DNA from 3 places in the Streptomyces sp. NPDC017993 genome. Region 1 is predicted to be linked to each of the others. Evidence: riboswitches for the same ligand, from Rfam matches in the RefSeq annotation. Region 1 holds a riboswitch; each other region holds the start of a gene.
The links. Region 1 has a riboswitch for cyclic di-AMP ahead of ACH4FH_RS02735 (transglycosylase family protein). Riboswitches for the same ligand answer to the same signal wherever they lie in the genome.
Positions count from the first base shown of each region.

Region 2: linked by a shared signal. The riboswitch ahead of ACH4FH_RS10335 (NlpC/P60 family protein) and the one ahead of ACH4FH_RS02735 (transglycosylase family protein) in region 1 are both predicted to bind cyclic di-AMP.
Region 3: linked by a shared signal. The riboswitch ahead of ACH4FH_RS19380 (C40 family peptidase) and the one ahead of ACH4FH_RS02735 (transglycosylase family protein) in region 1 are both predicted to bind cyclic di-AMP.

Region 1 covers NZ_JBIRGO010000001.1:578,176-580,429, reverse strand. The annotation lists gene eno (phosphopyruvate hydratase) at 1-271, opposite strand, end outside; gene ACH4FH_RS02735 (transglycosylase family protein) at 777-1,421, opposite strand; cyclic di-AMP (ydaO/yuaA leader) riboswitch at 1,429-1,639, opposite strand; gene ACH4FH_RS02730 (transglycosylase family protein) at 1,850-2,254, opposite strand, start outside.
Region 2 covers NZ_JBIRGO010000005.1:153,713-155,966, forward strand. The annotation lists gene ACH4FH_RS10335 (NlpC/P60 family protein) at 1-1,158, opposite strand; cyclic di-AMP (ydaO/yuaA leader) riboswitch at 1,166-1,352, opposite strand; gene pcrA (DNA helicase PcrA) at 1,771-2,254, shown strand, end outside.
Region 3 covers NZ_JBIRGO010000009.1:334,108-336,361, forward strand. The annotation lists gene ACH4FH_RS19375 (LysE family translocator) at 1-559, shown strand, start outside; gene ACH4FH_RS19380 (C40 family peptidase) at 735-1,208, opposite strand; cyclic di-AMP (ydaO/yuaA leader) riboswitch at 1,212-1,377, opposite strand; gene ACH4FH_RS19385 (hypothetical protein) at 1,777-2,085, opposite strand; gene ACH4FH_RS19390 (ATP-dependent Clp protease proteolytic subunit) at 2,092-2,254, opposite strand, start outside.

The sequences.
Region 1 (2,254 bases):
CGATCAGACGCTGCTCGGTCGCGTCGTAGCCGACGAGCTCCGGGCCGATCTGCTCGATGACGGCCAGGACGGCCTTCTCCACGCCCTTGCCCATGTAGCGGCTCGGGTCGCCGTCACGGAGCTCGATGGCCTCGAAGGCACCGGTCGAGGCGCCGGACGGAACCGCGGCACGGCCCGTGCTGCCGTCGTCGAGGCCGACCTCGACCTCGACCGTGGGATTACCTCGCGAGTCGAGAATTTCGCGGGCTACGACGACGTCGATGGACGGCACGTTGTCTCCTTCGTGGGTGTCTGGAGTTCTGCAGCACGAGCCTAACGGCCTTGGGCGCATCCGTTCGCCCTCGGCCCGCTCAGTGGGACGAAAAGAGGCCCAAAAGCCCAGCTCATGGGAGGTTTCGCCGCATTGTTCGCCGAGCGGGAAAAGTTGCCCGACGATGCTGGTCAGAGCAGCCGTTTCCTCGTCGGGCACGCGCCCTGGCTCGGGACACGGAACCGGGCTCGTGACACGGAGAAGCCCCGCCGCGGCGCGCTGGGGGATGGCGCACCGGGCGGGGCGGTCTCACACGCGAGCGTGTGGAGCGAGGGGGACGGGCGGACGCGATGAACGCGAGGGACGGCGAGGTGGGGAGGAGCGGTCCGTCCCCGGTTCAGCCCGACTGCCCGGCCTCGGACCCCGCGGCGGCCGGGACGGGCGGATCGTGCGTACCGCGGTACGCACGGACCGCTCGGCCGGCCGGAGACGGTGAGGTCCTCGGCGCCCCTGTGCCGGGGTGGGCTCAGACGTCGAGCTTCTGGCCGGGGATGATCAGGTTCGGGTTGCCGCCGATGACGGACTTGTTGTCCGCGTAGAGCGCCTTCCAGGTGGTGCCGTGCGCCTTGGCGATCTTGGCGAGGGTGTCGCCCGACTTGACGGTGTAGTTGCCGGAGCCGTTGGACTTCGGGGCCGGCTGCGACTTCTCCGGCGCGGGGGCCGGGGCGGGCTTCTCGGCCTTCTCGCCGGTGTTGCCCTGCGGGGCCTTGCCGGAGGTGTCGAGGTCGGGCGAGGGGCCACCGGCGGTCAGGTTGCCGGCGCCGGCGCAGGACCAGGCACCCGGGCCCTGGATGGCGAGCAGCTTCTCGGCGGCGGCTATCTGCTGGCTCTTGGTGGCCAGGTCGGCGCGCTCCGCGTACTGGGTGCCACCGGCGGCGGCCCAGCTGGAGTTCGAGAACTGCAGGCCGCCGTAGTAGCCGTTGCCGGTGTTGATCGACCAGTTGCCACCGGACTCGCACTGGGCGACGGCGTCCCAGGTCTCGACGGACGCGGCGGAGGCGGAGGAGGCGCCCATGAGCGGGACGGCCACGGCGGCACCGGCGACACCGGCGAGGGTGGCGACGCGGACGGCCTTGGACGCACGACGGTGCTTGCCCTTGTTGTTCAGCATGGTTCGTTCGTTTCCTCACCGACGCCTGCGAGGTGAGCTGTCGGGTTCGGGCCATGTGAGTTGCCCGGCCGCATGCACATGACATGTGGCTTCACCCCAAGCCGGTTGACCCGCTTTCACGGGTGGGGCCGGCGCTTACCTTGGGTCCCCCGCTCCTGCCTTCGGCGCTTGCGCGTCGACCGCCTACGACCACCGGCAGGATTCGGCGTGTGATCGAAGGGCCCGCTTTGGCGAGCGATCCTGACCGTAAGCAGTAACCCCCTTGGTGTTCAAACCCCACCATCTGAACCAAGTTGACCGTTTTTGATCATAGGGTGCACCCATTTCTGCAGGTGGACCCAGGTATGGGAACGGCCCGCGAGCCGGGCGCCGCACCCCGCAACGAGAGCCTTGTCTCACTTTCCCAAATGGGGGCGAAGGTGCGCTAATTACCCTGCGACGTGCCCGAGATCGAGGACCTGCCCCGGCTGGATCAGGTCCTCGTCGGCGCCGACGACGCCTTCGTTGCGCTCGTAGAGGGCGGTCCACCCACCGGGCACCTCGCGGGCCTCCGCGATGGCTGACAGGCTGTCACCGGGACGCACGGTGTAGTCGCCGTCGGCCGGGCCGGACCGGTGCGCGTCACCGTCACGCGAGGCGTGCCGGCCCGACGACCTGCCGCCGTCGCCCGTCTCGCCCGCACCCTCACCGCTCTCCTCGGCGCCGCCGCGGTGCTTGCCCCTGCCGGGCGCCTCATCCGTCGCGGAGCCGCCGCCTGCGGAGGCGTCACCCGGCGCGCCCGTCCCGTCGGTGCGGCTGCCGCCCTCGTCCGAGCCGTCGGCGCGGGAGGGGTC
Region 2 (2,254 bases), on a different contig from region 1:
CTATGCCGGGCGGACGCTCCCGTAGATCGGCATGTAGTAGATCGACTCCTCGCGGACGTTGGCGCCCGGCTTCGGGGCGTGGACCATCTTGCCGTTGCCTATGTACATCCCGACGTGGCTGATGTCGTCGTAGAAGAACACCAGGTCACCGGGCTTGAGGTCCTTGGTGGCCACCCGCTCGCCGACCTTCACCTGGTCCCAAGTCGTGCGCGGCAGCTCGACGCCGGCCGCCTTCCACGCCGCCTGGGTCAGCCCCGAGCAGTCGTAGGACGTGGGGCCGGTCGCGCCCCAGACGTACGGCTTGCCCATCTGCGCGCGGGCGAAGGCGAGCGCCTTCTCCGCCTTGGTCGAGTACGAACCGCCGGTGTCGCTGCCGGTGCCGCCGCCGGTCGAGCCGTCCGAGGTACCGCCGCCGGGCTGCTTCTGTTCCTCGCGCTGCCGGCGCTCCTCCTCGGCCTGCTTGCGCGCCAGCTCCTCGGCCTTGCGCTGGGCCGCGGCCTCACGCTTCCGCTCCAGCTCGGCCAGCCGCGCCTTCTCCTGGGCGGTGAGCCGGGACAGCAGCTGCCGGGCCTCGGTCAGCTTGCCCTGGACCGAGCGCTTGGACTCCTTCAGTGACGTCTGGGACTCCTGGAGCCGCTCCAGGCTGCGGGTCGCCTCCGCGCGCTGCCGGGTCGCCTCGGCCTGCTGCTTCTGATAGTCGGTGACCGCTTCCTTCTGCCGGCCGGTCAGCCGCTCCATGAGGTGGCTGCGGTCGACGAACTGCTGCGGGTCCTTGGCGAGCATCAGCTGCGCGGTCGGGTTCATCCCGCCGGTGCGGTACTGGGCCGACGCGAACGTGCCGAGCGTGCGCCGGGACTCGTTCATCTTCTCGGCGCGCTTGGCGGCGGCGTCGAGGAGCCCGTCGACGGTCTCGCGCTGCCCTTCCGCCTTCTCCTTGGCGGCGTTGTACTTCTGGGTGGCGACCTCGGCCTGGCGGTAGAGGCCGTCGACCTTCTGCTTGACCTCTTCGATGCTGGGCTTGGGGGCCCGGGGTGCCGCGTCGGCGGTCTGCGAGAGCAGGGTGACCGAGGCGAGGGCGGCGGTGGTGAGCCCGGCCGCCGTGCGGCGGCTTCCGGGCGAGGTGAGCACGCGGGTGCGCGGCTTGCGATGCGACGCCAAGGCGTGCGACTCCTTCCGTGGACCGCCTACCGGGTTAGCTGTCGGGTTCGGGCGGGTGTCGCTGACGGAAGGCTTGCCCTACGGTCGCCACGTCCGCCTCGGGCGGCCGTGCCGATCGATTCACCCCGGTGGTGCTGGTGGGTCCCCGGCTCCGGGTGCCTTCGTGGCAGGGCCGGACTCGGCGGAGGCGGCCCGTGCTGACGCTGTCGTCCGCGGGGATGCGGGCTGCCCGAGCGAGCACGGTAGCCAACTCGTGTGGCTCCTGTGAAGGCTGATGTTCGATTTGCCCGAAACCTTTTCGTGACCTGAACGTGCGTCAGGGATTCTTGCGGCAGATGTCACATTCGACCCGTTACGGGGAGCCCGCCCCACGGCTCCGGGCTGTGACGATCCGGTGCACGACGGTGACGAAACGGGCCGCGGCGCCCCGTCGTCGGCGGCCGGTCGTCCCTGTCGTCGTCCCCGTCGGCCTCCGGCCCTCGGTTTCGACGCCCCACGGCCCCCGCTCCGCCGCTTCCCGGCCCCCCTCCGGCGTCACCCCGGCCGATTCGGAACCCACAATCGGCTACTCCGGGGCGGGCTGTCAGTGGGGCGGCCTAGACTCGGTGGGCGATGAGCAGCCTCTTTGACGACAGCTTCCTGGCGGACCTCGGCCCGAAGGGCGAGGAGCCCCCGCCCCCTCCCGAGGACGAGGACGGTCCCGCACAGGAGGAGATCCCCGCCGACCTGTTCGGCGGCCGCTTCGACGTGCCCGGCGGGATCCCGCACGCCATCGGCCCGGGGCGCGACCGCTACTACCGCGACGGCGCCGCCCGCCCGGTGATCGATCCGGACGCCCTCCTGGAGGGGCTCAACGACCAGCAGAAGGCCGCCGTGGCACACACCGGCGGACCGCTGCTGATCGTCGCGGGCGCCGGTTCCGGCAAGACCCGCGTCCTGACGCACCGCATCGCGCATCTGCTCGGCGCGCGCGGTGTGCACCCGGGCCAGATCCTCGCCATCACCTTCACCAACAAGGCCGCGGGCGAGATGAAGGAGCGCGTCGAGGAGCTGGTCGGCCCGCGCGCCCACGCGATGTGGGTCTCCACCTTCCACA
Region 3 (2,254 bases), on a different contig from region 1:
GACCGCGGTCGGCGTCGCGGGAGGGCTGCTGGTGCACACCACGCTGGCGGTCGCTGGACTCGCGGCGGTGCTCGTCGCCGTGCCCGCGCTCTTCGAGTCCGTTCAACTCCTCGGCGGCGGGTACCTGCTCTATCTCGGCGTCCGCGCGCTGGGGGCGGCCTTCCGCCGCCCCGCCCCGGCAGGCGAGGCGAGCGCTTCGGCCGGCTCCCGGGCACCCAAGGGCGCCCCCCGAGGCGCGGCTGCCCACCACGGCACCGCACGCAGCCTGCGCCAGGGCTTCCTGACCAACGCGCTCAATCCCAAGGCGCCCGTACTGTTCCTCAGCCTGCTTCCGCAGTTCGTTCCCGCGGGCGAACCGGCACTGCCGCGTACCCTGCTGCTCGCGACCATGGTCGTCGGCCTCGCGCTGGTGTGGTTCCCGGCCGTGGCACTGCTCGTCGACCGCCTCGGCACCTGGCTGCGCCGGCCGCGGGTGACCCGCGCCCTGGAGGTCGCCACCGGGGCCCTGCTGACCGCGCTGGGCGGCATCCTGCTCGTAGAGCTGGCACTCGCCGCCTGAACCGGCCACCATCCCACCCACCACGGCCCACGCAGAGGGCCTGGGCACGCACCGTCCCAAGCCCGCGGTCGCCGGGCGAACCCACCGCAGGGACCGGGCAGGAGACGACTCGTCTCACCCGGTCACCTGCGCGACGGTCACCGACAGTTGACAGGTTGTCGTATAACGGTGCAGGTCAGCCCACCCGCCCGTAGCGAACGGCATGGCTCCAGATCTTCTCCAGCCGCACCACCGCGCCTGCCTTGGGTGCGTGCCAGATCCTGCCGCGGCCCGCGTAGATACCGACGTGGTAAATGCCTCGTGAGGAGTGGAAGAAGACCAGGTCACCGGTTTTGCGGACGTCCGCCGAGATGCGCTCGGTGTGGCGGTACTGCTGCGCGGCGGTGCGGGGCAGCACCTTGCCCGCACGCTTGAACGAATAGCGTGTCAGGCCCGAGCAGTCGAAGCGGTAGGGCCCTTGAGCGCCGTACTGGTACGGGGAGCCCTGCTTGGAGGCGGCGATCCGCAACGCCCTGGTGGAGCGCTGCGCGGCCTCGGCGTCCTCGGCCGCTCCTGGTACCAGCGTCGTGCCTCCGACGGTGATCAGAGCCAGGGCGCAGATGATGCCGGCACGTGCCGGCAGATTCACGACATTCCTGCGCACGTTCATGCGCAACCCTTCGTCAGCCGCCTGCGAAGGAAGACCTGTCGGGTTCGGGCAGGCGAAGATGCCCGGCCGTGCGTACGGCTTCACCCCAAGGGGTCCGCGGCCGTGATGGCCGGGGCCCCGTCGTGCTCGGGTCCTCCGCTCCTGCCGGTCCAAGCAGCGTCGACCGGACATCCGGACGGCGGCAGGATTAGGCGCCCGCCCGAACCGCCCCGTCGCTGTGGCGGGGTCTTGTCGTCGAAGGGATCGTCACGCATCCACCAGCCGAATTCCGAGTTGAAATTGCCGTATGTGACATTCGCCACATACCGGCTAAATGGTGATTTGGGGGTGTTTGTCGCGAACGCTGTGACGGTCGACGGGGTCGGGACCAGGGAGAAAACGCCGAGCGCCGCGGGAAGGGGGCGGTGCTCGGCGCAATTCGTCGCCTCCCCGCAATCGGTGTCGACGCTGAGCCGTACGTGCGAGCAAGGCCGGCTCGTGTCGCGCCGAGAGCGGTCCGGCGAACGCCACGTGGGGTCGGCGAACGTCGGAAGAGGGGTCCGCGAACGTCAGGAGAGGGGAGTTCGCGTCAAGAAGGGGGTGGCGGCGGCACGGCGACGAGCCGTGCGCGGCGCTCGCCGTCCAGGACCCGCAGCGCCCGGGTGAGCGTTTCGTGATGCAGTTCGTTCTCCCCTCGCTGGTGCATCAGGGTGAGGGCGTCCCGCAGTTCGGCGCTCTTGCTGACCAGGGCCTGGGCGGCGCGCAGGCCGCCGTACGTGGAGCCGCCGCGTGCCGGGTTGATGCGGGCCAGCAGGTCCACGACCTCCAGGTACCGGTCGATCAGCTCACCCTCGGCCCGCGTCAGCGCGGGCAGTGGCGGGAGTTCGGGAGGCAGCACCGCCGCTCACCGTGCGCCGAGTGCGGCGGAGGACTGCTTGCGGTTGCGGGTGAGGGCGTCGATCAGGCCGTACTCCACGGCGGCGGGGGCATCGAAGATCTTGTCGCGCTCGATGTCCGCGGCGATCCGCGCCCGCGGCTGCCCGGTGTGCCGCGCCAGCATCTCCTCC